One region of the Brevibacillus gelatini genome, then DNA from elsewhere that is predicted to be linked to it. Evidence: riboswitches for the same ligand, from Rfam matches in the RefSeq annotation. Region 1 holds a riboswitch; each other region holds the start of a gene.
The links. Region 1 has a riboswitch for thiamine pyrophosphate ahead of thiC (phosphomethylpyrimidine synthase ThiC). Riboswitches for the same ligand answer to the same signal wherever they lie in the genome.
Positions count from the first base shown of each region.

Region 2: it holds a riboswitch for thiamine pyrophosphate, as region 1 does, so the genes downstream of both, thiO (glycine oxidase ThiO) here and thiC (phosphomethylpyrimidine synthase ThiC) in region 1, are expected to answer to the same signal.
Region 3: it holds a riboswitch for thiamine pyrophosphate, as region 1 does, so the genes downstream of both, thiS (sulfur carrier protein ThiS) here and thiC (phosphomethylpyrimidine synthase ThiC) in region 1, are expected to answer to the same signal.

Region 1 covers NZ_CP154342.1:2,756,363-2,761,117, forward strand. Annotated here, with positions in the region: gene AAFJ72_RS13200 (IS1182 family transposase) at 1-447, shown strand, start outside; gene AAFJ72_RS13205 (cation diffusion facilitator family transporter) at 566-1,444, opposite strand; TPP riboswitch at 1,696-1,806, shown strand; gene thiC (phosphomethylpyrimidine synthase ThiC) at 1,957-3,708, shown strand; gene AAFJ72_RS13215 (hypothetical protein) at 3,730-3,900, shown strand; gene AAFJ72_RS13220 (DUF1904 family protein) at 3,969-4,298, opposite strand; gene AAFJ72_RS13225 (DNA ligase) at 4,731-4,755, shown strand, end outside.
Region 2 covers NZ_CP154342.1:765,994-770,748, forward strand. Annotated here, with positions in the region: gene AAFJ72_RS03965 (YqkE family protein) at 66-335, shown strand; gene AAFJ72_RS03970 (hypothetical protein) at 335-481, shown strand; gene AAFJ72_RS03975 (hypothetical protein) at 532-708, shown strand; partial or broken gene AAFJ72_RS03980 (glucose-6-phosphate isomerase) at 897-2,246, shown strand; gene AAFJ72_RS03985 (excisionase family DNA-binding protein) at 2,268-2,486, shown strand; TPP riboswitch at 2,565-2,681, shown strand; gene thiO (glycine oxidase ThiO) at 2,804-3,940, shown strand; gene AAFJ72_RS03995 (hypothetical protein) at 4,020-4,755, shown strand, end outside.
Region 3 covers NZ_CP154342.1:2,437,458-2,442,212, reverse strand. Annotated here, with positions in the region: gene AAFJ72_RS11620 (alanyl-tRNA editing protein) at 1-1,112, shown strand, start outside; gene kapB (sporulation phosphorelay system protein KapB) at 1,190-1,573, shown strand; TPP riboswitch at 1,615-1,725, shown strand; gene thiS (sulfur carrier protein ThiS) at 1,947-2,150, shown strand; gene AAFJ72_RS11605 (thiazole synthase) at 2,156-2,926, shown strand; gene AAFJ72_RS11600 (acetylornithine deacetylase) at 2,928-4,214, shown strand; gene tenA (thiaminase II) at 4,224-4,755, shown strand, end outside.

The DNA.
Region 1 (4,755 bases):
CAGGAAGGCTTTACATACAACAAAGACGCCGACTTTGTCATTTGCCCAACCGGAGAGCACAGTATACGAAAAGCGGTACAAGGGAAGAAAAAATCCGGGCGCAGCCGTTCTCTTGTCTTTTACTTTGATGTGGAGAAGTGCAAGACATGTCCACTTCGCGAAGGATGCTACAAGCCTGGTGCCAAAGCAAAGACTTATTCCATTCGTATGGTGGCGGAGCACTATCAAGAGCACATGAGGTTTGAGGCAAGCACCACCTTCAAAGAGCGATCGAAGCGTCGCCGGATCATTGAGCACAAAAATGCTGAATTAAAAAGATTTCATGGATTGACCAGGGCAAAATACCGTGGTTTATTTGGTATGCGGATACAAGCATACTTAACGGCATTCGTTGTAAACGTAAAGCGAATGGTAAAGCTAATAAAGCAAATGCAGCCAGCTTCGTAAGAAGTAAGGCTGCATTCTTTTTGATGCCGTCGGCATCAATTATTGACATGAACCCATTATTAAAAACCGAGAGAGCACTTTTGCAGTGCTCTCCAGCTGCGGACAGGTTTTTTGCTTATCATTTTACGATCTGCTGTTCCGGTTCAATATGAATGTGAACCGTATTGATCTTGTGCACACGTTTCATCCGTTCTTCGATATTTTCGGTGATGGTGTGGCTTTCCACTACGTTCAACTGCGGATCGACATGGATCACGACGTCAACGAGTACACTGCTGCCGTGATAACGCGCCTTAATATCACTGATCGCTTTCACCCCGGGAATGGAGACGATCGTCTCCCTCAACTTCTCCAGTTGCCCCTCGTCAAAGCCATCGGTCAAACGATGCGTTGCCTCCCGGAAAATATCCCACGCTGTCTTCAAGATGATGACCCCGACCACAAAGGCTGCCAGCGGGTCGAGCCAATGGAGCTGGAACTGGGCGCCCGCCACTCCTACAAACGTCCCGATGCTGACGAAGGCGTCCGAACGATTGTCGGCTGCGGCCGCGAGCAGCGCCTGGCTGTTCGTTTTCACGGCGAGCTGGCGATTGTAGCGATAAACCCCCAGCATGATAGCCGCTGTCGCCAGCGCCGTCCAGCCCGCAAGCATGTCCGGAGCCGTGTGGTTTGTATCAAACAGCGTCGGAACTGCCCCTGTAATGACCTCCAGTCCGACAAACAGCATGATGAACGACGCGACCAAGGCAGAGATCGTCTCTGCACGAAAGTGACCGTACGGATGGTCGCGATCCGGCGGCTTGCGGGCAATGCGCAGCCCGATCAGCACCGCAATCGATGCCACCACGTCCGTCGAATTGTTCAGCCCGTCTGCCATCAACGCTGCCGAGCCCGTCAGCGCAGCCACTCCTATTTTCAACGCCGAGCAGAAAATATAGGCGATAATACTGACCCACGCGCCCCGCTCTCCCTGCTTCAGATCCGAATATACATCCACACTCATCACCTCAAAAAATCTCCATCGCCCTATTCGCAAAAAAGCCTTGGAACAGAACGTACGAAAGCAGTTTCCCGTTTTCGAATTTCATCGTAACAGACGCAATTCGTGTGGGTCTACAGAAACAGTTTTAGTCCGATTCACGAGTATAGAAGGGGGGAAAATATGTTGCCCTGCGGCAATTTTTGTTGGAAACTTTTTCTTGCCAATATCGGGTCATGTCCGGTATCCTAAACTTGCAATCACAACCAAAAACAAGCACGGGAGCTTGGAAATCACCAGGCTGAGAGGATGGTACTGTGCCATCGACCGTTGAACCTGAACTGGGTAATGCCAGCGGAGGAATGTCCATATGACAGATGAGCGGCGTGTATCTTTTTTTCGATACCCGTCTCTTCTCTGCTCTCGCGTCTGGCGTCGCATGCTCCCATGCGGCGTTTTTTCGCGACGGGCCTCTTTCGCCTCCCTACAAGGTTCGCGCTTTCGTGCAACCACGCCAAGGAGGTTTTTTTATGTCATCCATTTCATCTTTTCCTGGAAGCCGCAAAGTATACGAAGTAGGCAGCCGCCCCGACATTCGCGTGCCGATGCGCGAAGTTACGCTATCGCCTTCCAAGGGGCTGTACGGTGACACGCCTAACCCGCCGATTCGCGTGTACGACACGAGCGGCGAATACACCGCCGAAGGCTATGTTGCCGACATCAAAAAAGGGCTCCCGCTCGTGCGTCAGCGCTGGATCGAGGAACGCGGCGATACGGAGTGCTATGCAGGCCGCGAACCGAAGCCTGTGGATGACGGACTTCGCAACTTCGACAGCGCAGAGAAAATATCCGCTTTCCCGCGCGAAGGCTATCAGCCGCGACGGGCGAAGCCAGGCAAGACAGTCACCCAGCTTCACTACGCCTGCCGTAACATCATCACGCCGGAGATGGAGTTCATCGCCATCCGCGAAGGCGTCACGCCGGAGTTCGTTCGTGCCGAGGTGGCGGCAGGCCGGGCGATCATTCCCGCCAATATCAATCACCCGGAAGCGGAACCGATGATTATCGGCCGGAATTTTCACGTCAAGGTCAATGCCAACATCGGCACCTCTGCCGTCAGTTCGTCGATGGAAGAGGAAGTCGAAAAAATGATCTGGTCGGTGCGCTGGGGCGCGGACACGATCATGGACCTGTCGACCGGAAAGCACATCCACACGACGCGCGAGTGGATCATCCGCAACAGTCCTGTGCCTGTCGGAACCGTCCCGATCTATCAGGCGCTGGAAAAGGTGAACGGAAAAGCAGAAGAACTGACCTGGGAAATCTACCGGGATACACTGATTGAACAAGCGGAACAAGGCGTCGATTATTTCACCATTCACGCCGGCGTCCTGCTCCGCTACATTCCGCTGACCGCGAAGCGCGTGACCGGGATCGTCTCGCGCGGCGGCTCCATTCTGGCTGCGTGGTGTCTCGCCCATCACAAGGAAAACTTTTTGTACACGCATTTTGAAGAGATTTGCGAAATTCTCAAGGCGTACGACATCAGTATTTCCCTTGGCGACGGCTTGCGCCCCGGCTCGATTGCCGACGCGAATGACGAAGCCCAGTTTGCCGAATTGGAAACACTCGGGGAACTGACCAAAATCGCCTGGAAGCACGATGTGCAGGTCATGATCGAAGGACCCGGCCACGTGCCGATGCACCTCATCCGCGAAAACATGGACAAACAGCTTGCGCTCTGCCACGAGGCGCCTTTTTACACACTCGGGCCGCTGACGACAGACATCGCCCCCGGCTACGACCACATCACGTCGGCGATTGGCGCCGCGATGATCGGCTGGTTTGGAACCGCGATGCTCTGCTACGTCACGCCCAAAGAGCATCTCGGTCTGCCGAACAAGGAAGACGTGCGCAACGGTCTCATTGCCTATAAAATTGCGGCCCACGCAGCGGATTTGGCCAAAGGCCACCCGCGAGCGAAACAGCGCGACGATGCCCTGTCCAAAGCCCGCTTCGAGTTTCGCTGGAACGATCAGTTCAACCTCTCGCTCGACCCCGAGCGCGCCCGCGAATACCACGACGAGACACTGCCTGCCGAAGCAGCGAAGTCCGCACACTTTTGCTCGATGTGCGGTCCGAAATTTTGCAGCATGAAAATCTCGCACGACATCCGCAACCAGGCACAGGAGCAGGAGGAGATCGATCCTGCGGCCATCGCAGCGGGTCTGCAAGAAAAAGCCCGCGAATTTCGCGACCAGGGAAGCCAACTGTACAAATAAGTCCCCGGAGGTGGCTGGCAAGTGAAGGAAGCTTTGCGCTTGCGAGCAGAGATCGCTCGCCTGGAGGGTGACCTTGAACGTCTGAAACGCCAATTGCACCTTTTGCAAAATGAATGTGAGCATGAGTTCATCGAGACCCCGCTCGCCCGCACCTGCACCAAATGTCTGCAAACGGAAAGTCTCTATTATTAGGTAAAAAAAGACCGCTCTCCTTGAACGGCAGTTCCGTTCAGGGAGAGCGGTCTGTTCTTTTGTTCGGATCAACCTGAGCTTTTGACTTGCAAAGGCAGCCCTTCCTTGTAATACAGCTCAGGCGACAGCAGGATAAAGAAAATATGGACATTCGTGAAACCTTGTTTTTGCAAAATCCGGTTCATCGTGCTGGCTATTTCATCGTGTTGCCTTTGCTCCCTGGGAAACATCATGATTTCCAAGGACAGCGGACTATTCGTCAACTGCTCGACCAGAAGCAGCTCCAGCTTGACCTTTTCCTCGCTCACTTCTGCGATGCGGGCAAACTCTTCTATGATAAGGGGGGATACCGATTGCAGCTTTTCTTTTTCAAAGCCTTTAAAGCGAAGAAATGGCAAGTCAATTCCTTCTTTCCGGAACGGACAGCTGCCGACAGCAGCGGCGCTGAAACAGTTCCCAAAATCATTACCTTAGCAATTATAAACTACAGTCTATTTCTGCATCAATGAAGAAAAAGAATAAAGCGCCAGAAGACAAAAAAAGGACTATATCCGAAAAACAACTCTCTCCTTGCGAGCTTGTGGTGGACGTACCACGACAGGAGGTTGCGAGTCAGCCAGATATAGTCCATCCATACTTTTTCCAACGCGTTTTCGATCGTGTATGGTGATTCGTGAACTGTCCCTTAGTATAACGCAAATACAATACTTAATCAATAAAAAAGTTTCGTAAAAATTCATGTAATACCCTCCGTCCCGACATGTGCATAGACGAAGGCAAATCGTGACACGGTACAAATGGCAAGTACAATACACATACAGGAGGCTACCATGAAGCTTACGCCGGTTATTCCAT
Region 2 (4,755 bases), 2.0 Mb from region 1:
AATAGTATGACCAAAAGGCGCTGGAGAATGGGCGTGAATTTGATAGGGAAAGGATGGCAGTTCACATGGCGAAGAAAAAACAAAAGCAGCAACAGCAAAACGCGACTACAGCGACAGAAGCGAAAACTTCTCTCGGCAGCCTGAAGGATTTGGTGAATGCCGATGCTTTGGCCAAGCTGAAGCAGTTGGAAAAAGAAATGAAGGCCGAAAGCGAGCGCAAGGCGAAGGAAGCAGCAGAGCAAAAGCGCCGCGAGCAGGAAGAGCGCGAGCGCAACAAAAGCTTTGCCGAACTGCTGGATGAATATGAGAAAAAAGGCGGAGGCAAGTACAGCTAATGCGCGAAGAACGGCAGACGGATCGACCGGATACGTCGAAAAACGGCCTGATGAAAAAGCGGCAGCTCGCACTCAAGGATGAGTCGATCAAGCAGCGCAGCCGGCAAGTGCTTGGCCGATTAGGGAAAAAGCAGCCCAAGGAGTGATTTTTTCCCCTTCTTCCCCATATAGCTAGGAGAGGGGAAGGAGGGAGATCATGGGGACAATCCTGCTCCTGCTCAGTCTCCTCTGTGTAGCGGTAGGCACCTGGAAGCTGAGCGGTATCTACAAGGCAGACAAGGGTGACAGCAAAACGCTCTGGTGGACAGTCGCAAGTGTCGGGATTGCGCTCTTTTTTCTTTTAAAGCTGATGACAGATACGTATCCAACATAAACATGCACCTGTTGTTTCAAGCTGCACAGGTGCATGTTTTTTATTCGCAGCAAAGCGCGGTTTTTGTTTGTTTTTGACGAATTATACACAATTTTCTCGCTTTTTGTGATATTTTGACGGAAAATCACTTTCCGGCTTCTGACGTGATAAGATGAAGGAAATAGATGATGTGCTTTGGGAGGGAAGCCATGAACCAAGCGATTCGATTTGATTACTCTAATGCACGCCCTTTTGTGAGACAGCATGAATGGGAACAGCTTGCACCAGCAATCGGGCAGGCGCATGAAATGTTGCACAAAAGAACGGGTCCAGGCAGGGACTATCTCGGTTGGGTTGATTGGCCGCAGAGGTATGACCGCGACGAGTACGAGCGGATTCGCCAGGCGGCGGCACGTATCCAGGCTGATTCGGATGTGCTTTTGGTAATTGGAATCGGGGGTTCATATTTAGGGGCAAAAGCTGTACTGGACATTTTGGGCCACAGTTTTTACAATTTATTGCCGAAGTCGAAGCGGCGTTTTCCGGAAATTTATTTTGTCGGGAATAACATCAGCCCGGTTTATATCTCTCATCTGATGGACGTGATCGAAGGAAAAGATGTGTCCATCAATGTCATCTCGAAGTCGGGCACGACGACGGAGCCCGCGATCGCTTTTCGGCTGCTGCGCAACTGGCTTGTGAACAAGTACGGACGCGAACAGGCGAGGAAGCGCATCTATATTACGACGGACAAAACGCGTGGCGCCCTGAAAAAACTTGCCGAGGACGAAGGCTACGAGAGCTTTGTCATTCCGGACGATATAGGCGGACGTTTTTCCGTGTTGACTGCGGTTGGACTGTTGCCGATCGCAGTGAGCGGAGCAGATGTGGATGCGCTGATGAAGGGAGCGCAGGACGCGTGCGAGCGCTACAAGGTCATGGATCTGTACGAAAATCCGTGCTACCAGTATGCGGCCATTCGCAATGCGCTGTACCGCAAAGGCAAAACCGTGGAGCTTCTGGTCAGCTACGAACCGCAATTCCGTTATTTTTTGGAGTGGTGGAAGCAGCTTTTCGGGGAGTCGGAAGGCAAGGACGGCAAAGGAATTTTTCCCGCGTCCGCCGAGTTTTCCGCGGACTTGCACTCGTTGGGGCAGTACATACAGGACGGCATGCGGCAGTTGTTTGAAACCGTTGTAACCGTGAACAAGCCCGCCGTTGACGTCACCGTACAGGAGGACCCGCTGGATGTGGACGGGTTGAACTTCCTGTCCGGCAAGCGGATGGGTTTTGTCAATAAAAAGGCTTTCGAGGGAACGGTACTGGCCCATGTAGACGGCGGCGTACCGAACCTGCTTGTGGAAATGCCAGAGGCGACAGCGTATCACCTTGGTGCCCTGATTTACTTTTTTGAAAAGGCGTGCGGGATCAGCGGCTATTTGTTAGGAGTCAACCCGTTCGATCAGCCCGGGGTGGAGGCGTACAAGGCCAACATGTTCGCCCTTCTGGGAAAACCTGGATTCGAGCAGCAGAAAGCGGAACTGGAGGCAAGATTGCGCGAGAACAAAACGTATTTGACTGTGGAGGAGACGGCGGCGTATTTGGAGCTTCCTGAAACGTTTATTTTGGAAAAAATTCATCAGGGCAAAATCCGCGCTCTCCACGACGGAAATGAGTATATCATCAACAAGGAGCAGTTCAACCACCATCTGGAGGAAATACGCAAGCTTCGCGAGTTCGAGGAAGCGGAGCGTCACGAGACGATTCCGGAAAGCTACGATGTAAAAGACGAAGACTAGGGAGCAGGATGAAGAGAGAGCATCTTGTCAGATCACAGCCAAGAGGACTATACTTGGTGGGTGAACGAAAATAAAAGATCAAGCAACTCGGGGAGTCCTTCATGCGGGGCTGAGAGGACGGAAGCGAACGACCGTCGACCCATTGCACCTGATCCGGATCATGCCGGCGCAGGGATACGGTTGCCGGCAAACAGCGCTTTATTCTTGGTTTACATGCGTATGAAGCCCGCCTTTTCCTGCGAAGGAAAGGGAGGGCTTTTTCTTTTTGCTTTAGGAAATGGCCCCGCAGAGATTACAACAGCGAGGAGAGAAACAAATTGAGCGATTGTCTCGTAGTGGGTGGAGGAATTATCGGATTAAGTCTGGCTTATGAGCTGTCACGAAGAGGGATGAGCGTAACGCTGGTCGAGCAGGACGAATGGGGCGGTCAGGCGTCTTCTGCTGCGGCGGGGATGCTTGCGCCCTTGAAGGAGTTTGCAGCCCCAGGCCCGATGCTCGATCTGGGCATGACGTCCCTGGCCTGTTATCCACAGTGGGCAGCCGAACTGGAGGAGTTTACCGGAGGGGACGTCCAGCTCAGCCTGGAAGGGCTGCTCACGGTTGCGCTCAACGATGACGAGCAGGAACAGCTTTTGGCGAAGTACCTTTGGCAAAAAGAAGCGGGGTACAGCGTTCACTTTTTGACGGAACGCCAGCAACTGGCTGAGGTGGAGCCGCTTTTGACCGAACAGGCGCAGGCAGCCATTTACTCTCCGTATGAAGGTCATATCAACAACCGCATGCTGCTGCGCGCGCTTGTGACAGCGTGTCGGCTGCAAGGCGTCGTGCTGCACGCAGGCTGTGTCGTGAGCGGCATAGCGGTAAAAGGCGGCCGGGTAGTCGGCGTGGAGAGCTCGCTTGGGCCGCTGCGGGCAACGCAAACGATCATCACGTCAGGCGCGTGGGCGGGCATCATGCTGGAAATGCTCGGCGTATCGGTTCCCGTTCGCCCGGTTCGCGGCCAGATCGCGGCCGTTTCCTCCGCAGGCATCCCGCTGCGCACCGTCATTTTTGGCACATCGGGCTACATCACCCCGAAAAAGGACGGCAAAATCGTCATCGGCGCGACCGAAGACGAAAGCGGCTTTCAGCGCGAGGTCACATTGGCTGGCTTGGCCAGCGTCCTGAACGGCGTCATGCCGTATGTGCCAGCCTTGCACAGTGCCGCTTTTCTGGAGGCGTGGGGCGGACTGCGGCCCGCTACGGCAGATGGCAAGCCGCTGCTTGGTCCTGTGCCCGGTTGGGACGGGCTTTCCATTGCCGGCGGGCATTTCCGCAACGGCATCCTGCTGTCCCCGGTAACAGCGAAATGGATGGCGGACTACCTGGAAAAAGGCGAGACGGAGCGCCTGACACCGTTTTTGCCTTCCCGTTTTCTCGCGGAAACAGACCAAGCGCAGCACAAAATGGGCTAGTCCGGACTGCAAACCGGTACACCTCCCCATGGGCACCTGTATATGGTAATAAAGAAACACCAGAAGGGGAGGAGTTTCCATGCAGTCTGAGAAAAAGCTGTACCAGGCTGACGTCCAGACGGTCAGCTTGATAAAAGATATGCGTGAAAATGTGCAAAACATATGCAAGGAACACATCGAAAAAAAGGTGCGCATCGAAGCGATTGACGGCCAGGTTTTTGAAGGGGTGATCGTGGATATTGACGATCAGAACGTATACGTGGAAGTGGACGATCCCGATGCAGAGGAAGACGGCTACGAGATCGAAGAGGTAGCCAGCCGCAAATCGCATGGAGACTGGGACGGGTACCCGAATTGGACTCCCTATGGCTATCCGTATGGCGGGTATCAGGCGTTTGGCGATGTCAGTCCGCTTGGCAGCAGCAGCCAGCCCAATCGGCCTCCTGCCGGTCAAGTCAGCCCTTACGCGGAAGATTGCTATCCATACGCTCCGATCAGCCCATTCGGCAGTCCGACACATCCCTATGGGCAGGTAAGCCCGTTTGGCAGCCCAGGCCAGCCGTACGGGCAAATGAGTCCGTTTGGCAGCCCAGGTGTGCCGTATGGGCAGGTGAGTCCGTTTGGCAGCCCAGGTGTGCCGTATGGGCAGGTGAGCCCGTTTGGGAGTCCGGGTCAGCCGCATGGGCAAGTGAGTCCGTTTGGCAGTCCCAGCTTTCCGTATGGCCAGGTGAGTCCGTATGGCGAGGGCGCTCCTTTCGTCAGCCCGTATTCCGGATTCAATCCGTACATGTCGCCATTCCCACCGTTCCCGCCCT
Region 3 (4,755 bases), 320 kb from region 1:
TCAGCCAGACGGCGTTTTACCCGACGGGAGGCGGACAGCCTGCCGATCTGGGCACGCTTGGAGATTGTCGGGTCATTGACGTGGAAGAAGTAGCGGGCGAGGTGCGTCATCGGCTGGAAGCTCCGCTACCGGAGGACTGCACGGAAGTGATCGGTCAGATCGATTGGGACCGCCGCTTCGATCACATGCAGCAGCATGCCGGACAGCATATTTTGTCCGCCGCGTTTCTGGAAGTAGTGCAGGCGGAGACGGTCGCGTTTCACCTGGGAAAAGAACGCGTAACAATCGACGTCCGCCTGGATGAACTGACACCGGACGTATGGGAAGCGGTCGAGCAGCGGGCCAATCAGGTCGTGCTGGAAAATCATCCGATCATCGCCCGGTTTGTCGATGACGAGGAGCTGGCTACACTGCCATTGAAAAAACAGCCGACGGTCACGGAAAATGTTCGCGTCGTCATCATCCCGGAGTACGACTACAATCCGTGCGGTGGCACACATCCTGCGCGCACAGGCGAAGTGGGCATGATAAAAATTCTCGGCTGGGAGCGCCATCGCGGAAACATCCGGCTGGAGTTCATCTGCGGCTTGCGCGCTTTGCGGGACTATACACGCAAGCAGGTGGCCGTGCGTGAACTGGCGAAGCTTTTTGCAACCAGTGAAGCAGACCTGATCGTGCAGGCAGAGCGCGTGCTGGCTGAACGGGACAGCTTGAAAGCAAGACTCGCCGATGCCGAAAAGCAACTGCTGGAAAGCGAAGTCCGAAAGCAGCTTGACGTGGCAGAGCAAGTGGGAGCAGCGCGGGTCATCACACGAGTTTTCCCGGACAAAACCATTCAGCAGCTGCAGCAGTTCGCCCAGCTTGCGGTCGCGGAGGCGCCGGACGTCGTATGCTTGCTGGCCGCCGCGACTGACGAGAAGACCCAGCTTGTATTTGCGCGGGGTCAGGCCGTGAACGTTGCTGTCAATCAGCTAATCAAGGAGACGCTGCCGCTGATTGCCGGAAAAGGCGGCGGCAATCCGGCGATGGCGCAGGGCGGCGGTCAACCAGCGTCTGCTGCGGACGAAGTGCTGGCACATGCCCGCAAGCTGCTTGCCGAGTCCCTGGTCTGACGGACGAGTCTCGATTCGCGGCCAGGCCGTTCATGCCTGGCCTTCACGATGATGGTTGATGCAAGGAGGAAATGACAATGCTATGGAATCCCGGTGACAAAGTTCGCGTGACGCAGCGGACAGGAGAGTATATTGCGGAAGTGCTGGAAATTCACGATACGAAGTTGTTGGTCAAGGTGCTGGCGGTGACGAAATACCCGCAGCAGGGCGACCTGCATACGTCCTACGAGGTGGATGTGCCGCTGTTTCACGAGCGCCCGGCACTCTCCTACCAGGAAAAATTCATGACCCCGGCCGCATCCGCCATCCGCTACAACGGCGAAGTGCCCGACTACAAAGAGTCTGTGCGCAAGGCGATGGAGCGGGAAATGGAGAAGCTGAAAAAAATGGCGGCCTGGTCCGAACGTTGCCTGGCTGTACTGGAATCGATGTACAAGGAAACCTTTACAAACACGAAATAGAATGGTACTGTAATACTCGAATGTACGACAATTTCATAGGTTTACTACCAAACGGGGGCCGAGCATCGTCGGCTGAGATTGTAACGAGTGTGTTACTGACCGTTGAACCTGACCTGGGTCATGCCAGCGGAGGAAGAGGTATAGGAATCGATTTCACGGTGCGGCAGTGGCGGCGTATTTGCCGGAAAACTGTTGCCAGATGATGAGATCCACTCAACCATCCCACGGCGGATGGTTTTTTTGCTTCCATCTGTCCGAGCGGATACGGATGGGTTACGCATACGGCTTCCACCGTTTGACTGGAGTGACTTCCGGCAGGCGAGGGAAGCCGTTTTTTATCCCTCGACAGGTGCCATCAAGAAGGAGGAATACAATGGTTGTTGTGCTGAACGGAAAAACAGCAGAGCTGTCGGCTGAAATCAACACAGTCCGCGACCTGCTCGCTTCGTATTCCCTGCAGGAGAAGATTGTCGTCGTGGAGCGCAACGGAGAAATCATCGACCGCTCCCGGTATGAACAAACACCGATTGCAGACGGAGACCGCATCGAAATCGTTCATTTTGTCGGAGGAGGATGACCAGCATGGATACATTGAAAATTGGCCCTTACGAGTTTCGTTCCCGCCTGTTGCTTGGGACCGGAAAATTCGCAGATTTGGAAACACAAGGAAAAGCAGTCGAGGTGTCGGAAGCGGAAATTTTGACGTTTGCGATTCGCCGTCTCAATTTGGAAAATCCGCAAGAGCCGAACTTTTTGGAACAGCTCGACCTGAAAAAATTCACTCTGCTGCCGAACACAGCGGGAGCGTACACGGCGGAGGAAGCGGTGCGCATCGCCCGTCTGGCGAAGGCTTCCGGCTTGTGTGACATGATTAAGGTAGAAGTTATTGGCGACCCGAAAACATTGCTGCCTGACCCGATTGGCACGCTGGAAGCGTCGAAAATTTTGGTTGAGGAAGGCTTTATCGTGCTGACCTACACCAACGACGATCCGATTCTCGCCAAGCGCTTGCAGGAGGTAGGCGTGCATGCTGTCATGCCGGGCGCATCCCCGATTGGCTCCGGACAAGGCATCCTCAACGAAAACAACCTCCGCTTCATCATCGAGGACGCCAAAGTGCCTGTGATCGTGGACGCAGGCATCGGTTCGCCAGCCGATTGTGCGAAAGCGATGGAGCTGGGCGCTGACGGCGTGCTGCTGAATACGGCTGTCGCGCTCGCCGACAATCCGGTGTTGATGGCCGAAGCGATGAAGCTTGGAGTGGAAGCGGGACGCAAAGGGTTCCTCGCAGGACGGATCGCGAAAAAGCGCTACGCGTCGGCGAGCAGCCCGACCGAAGGGATGATCGAGTAGCGTGGACCGACTGACAGAAGCGGTAGAAGCGATTGCCAGCCGCAAAGAAGAGCTGTTTGCCCTTTTGGCAGAGCTCGTTTCCCATCCGACTGTGAGTCCGCCAGCGCGAAACAGCGATGCGGCGCAAACCGTACTCGCCAATCGGCTTGCGGCCATTGGCTTTGAGGTTGATCGCTGGACCGTGTACCCCGGCGACGACAATATCGTCGGACGACTGCCGGGCAGTGCTCCTGCCAAGGCGAACAGCCTGATTGTCAACGGGCACATCGACGTCGCAGAAGTCGGCGACGATGCGAGCTGGACGTATCCGCCGTTTTCCTTGACCCGCGGCGCAGACGGGCGGCTGTACGGACGCGGTGTAGCCGACATGAAGGGCGGACTGGCGGCAAGCCTGTTCGCCATCCAGATGCTGCGCGAGCACGGCGTCGAGCTGGCAGGCGATTTGCTGTTCCAATCGGTGATTGGCGAGGAAGCGGGCGAAGCCGGAACGTTGGCTGCGCTCGAACGCCGCTATCAGGCGGACTACGCTGTTGTCGTCGACACGAGCAACCTGCACATGCAAGGGCAGGGCGGTGTCATTACCGGCTGGATCACGATTGAGAGCCCGACGACCTTGCACGACGGGATGCGGGCACGGACGATCCATGCAGGAGGTGGTGTGCGCGGCGCGTCTGCCATCGAGAAAATGGCGAAAATCATCACGGCGCTGCAGGAGCTGGAGCGGGACTGGGCTGTGATGAAGGCGTACCCCGGTTTCCCGGCTGGCAGCAATACGATCAATCCTGCCGTAATCGAGGGCGGACGTCATGCTGCGTTCATTGCGGATCGCTGCGCGCTCTGGATTACCGCTCACTTTTACCCGAACGAATCGTATGAACAGATCATTCGCGAAATCGAAGACCATGTCGGACGGGCAGCAGCGGCAGATGTGTGGCTGCGCGACCATCCTCCCGTCTTTCGCTGGGGCGGTCGCTCCATGATCGAGGAGCGCGGGGAAATTTTTCCGTCCCTGGAGCTGGATACAAAGCATCCGGCCCTGGCGCAGCTGCAAGCCGCCTATGAGAGCGAGCTGCACGAGGCGCCTGTGGTGGACATGTCGACCACCGTCACGGACGCGGGCTGGTTCGCGCATGCCGGCATTCCCGCTGTGCTGTTCGGTCCGGGCGAGCTGAAGTACGCCCATGCTGTCGACGAGTCGATTGATCCAAAACAGCTTGTCCGCTTTGCCCAGATCATGGCCCGCTTCATCGCCAGCTGGTGCAATACGCCAAAGGAAGAGAAGGAGTGAAAAGAGAGCATGGCAACCTTTACAGACCGATTGTTGCGCAGTGTGGCTCCGATCTGGGAGCGCGTTCACCAGCATCCGTTCGTAACGGGTCTCGGTGACGGCACGCTGCCTGTGGAGTCGTTCAAATTTTACCTGAAGCAGGACTACATCTATCTGATTGATTACGCCAAAATGTTCGCACTTGCCAGTGTGAAGGCATACGACCTGGAGATGAGCGCCCGGTTTGCGGCCTTGCAGGAATCGACGCTCAACATGGAGATGGAGCTGCACCGCCAGTATGCCGCCCGCTTCGGCATTTCCCGCGAGGAACTGGAAGCGACCGAGCCGTCCTTTGTCATGCTCGGCTACACCAGCTACATGCTGCGTGCCGCGCACCAAGGCTCGCTGGCCGAGCTGGTCAGCGCGCTGCTTCCGTGCACGTGGAGCTACTGGGAGATCGGCAAGCGGCTGGCGCAGGTCGAAGGGGCGCTGGACCACGAGCTGTACGGCGAGTGGGTGCGCATGTACAGTTCGGACGAGTTCGGTCAGCTCGCGATCTGGC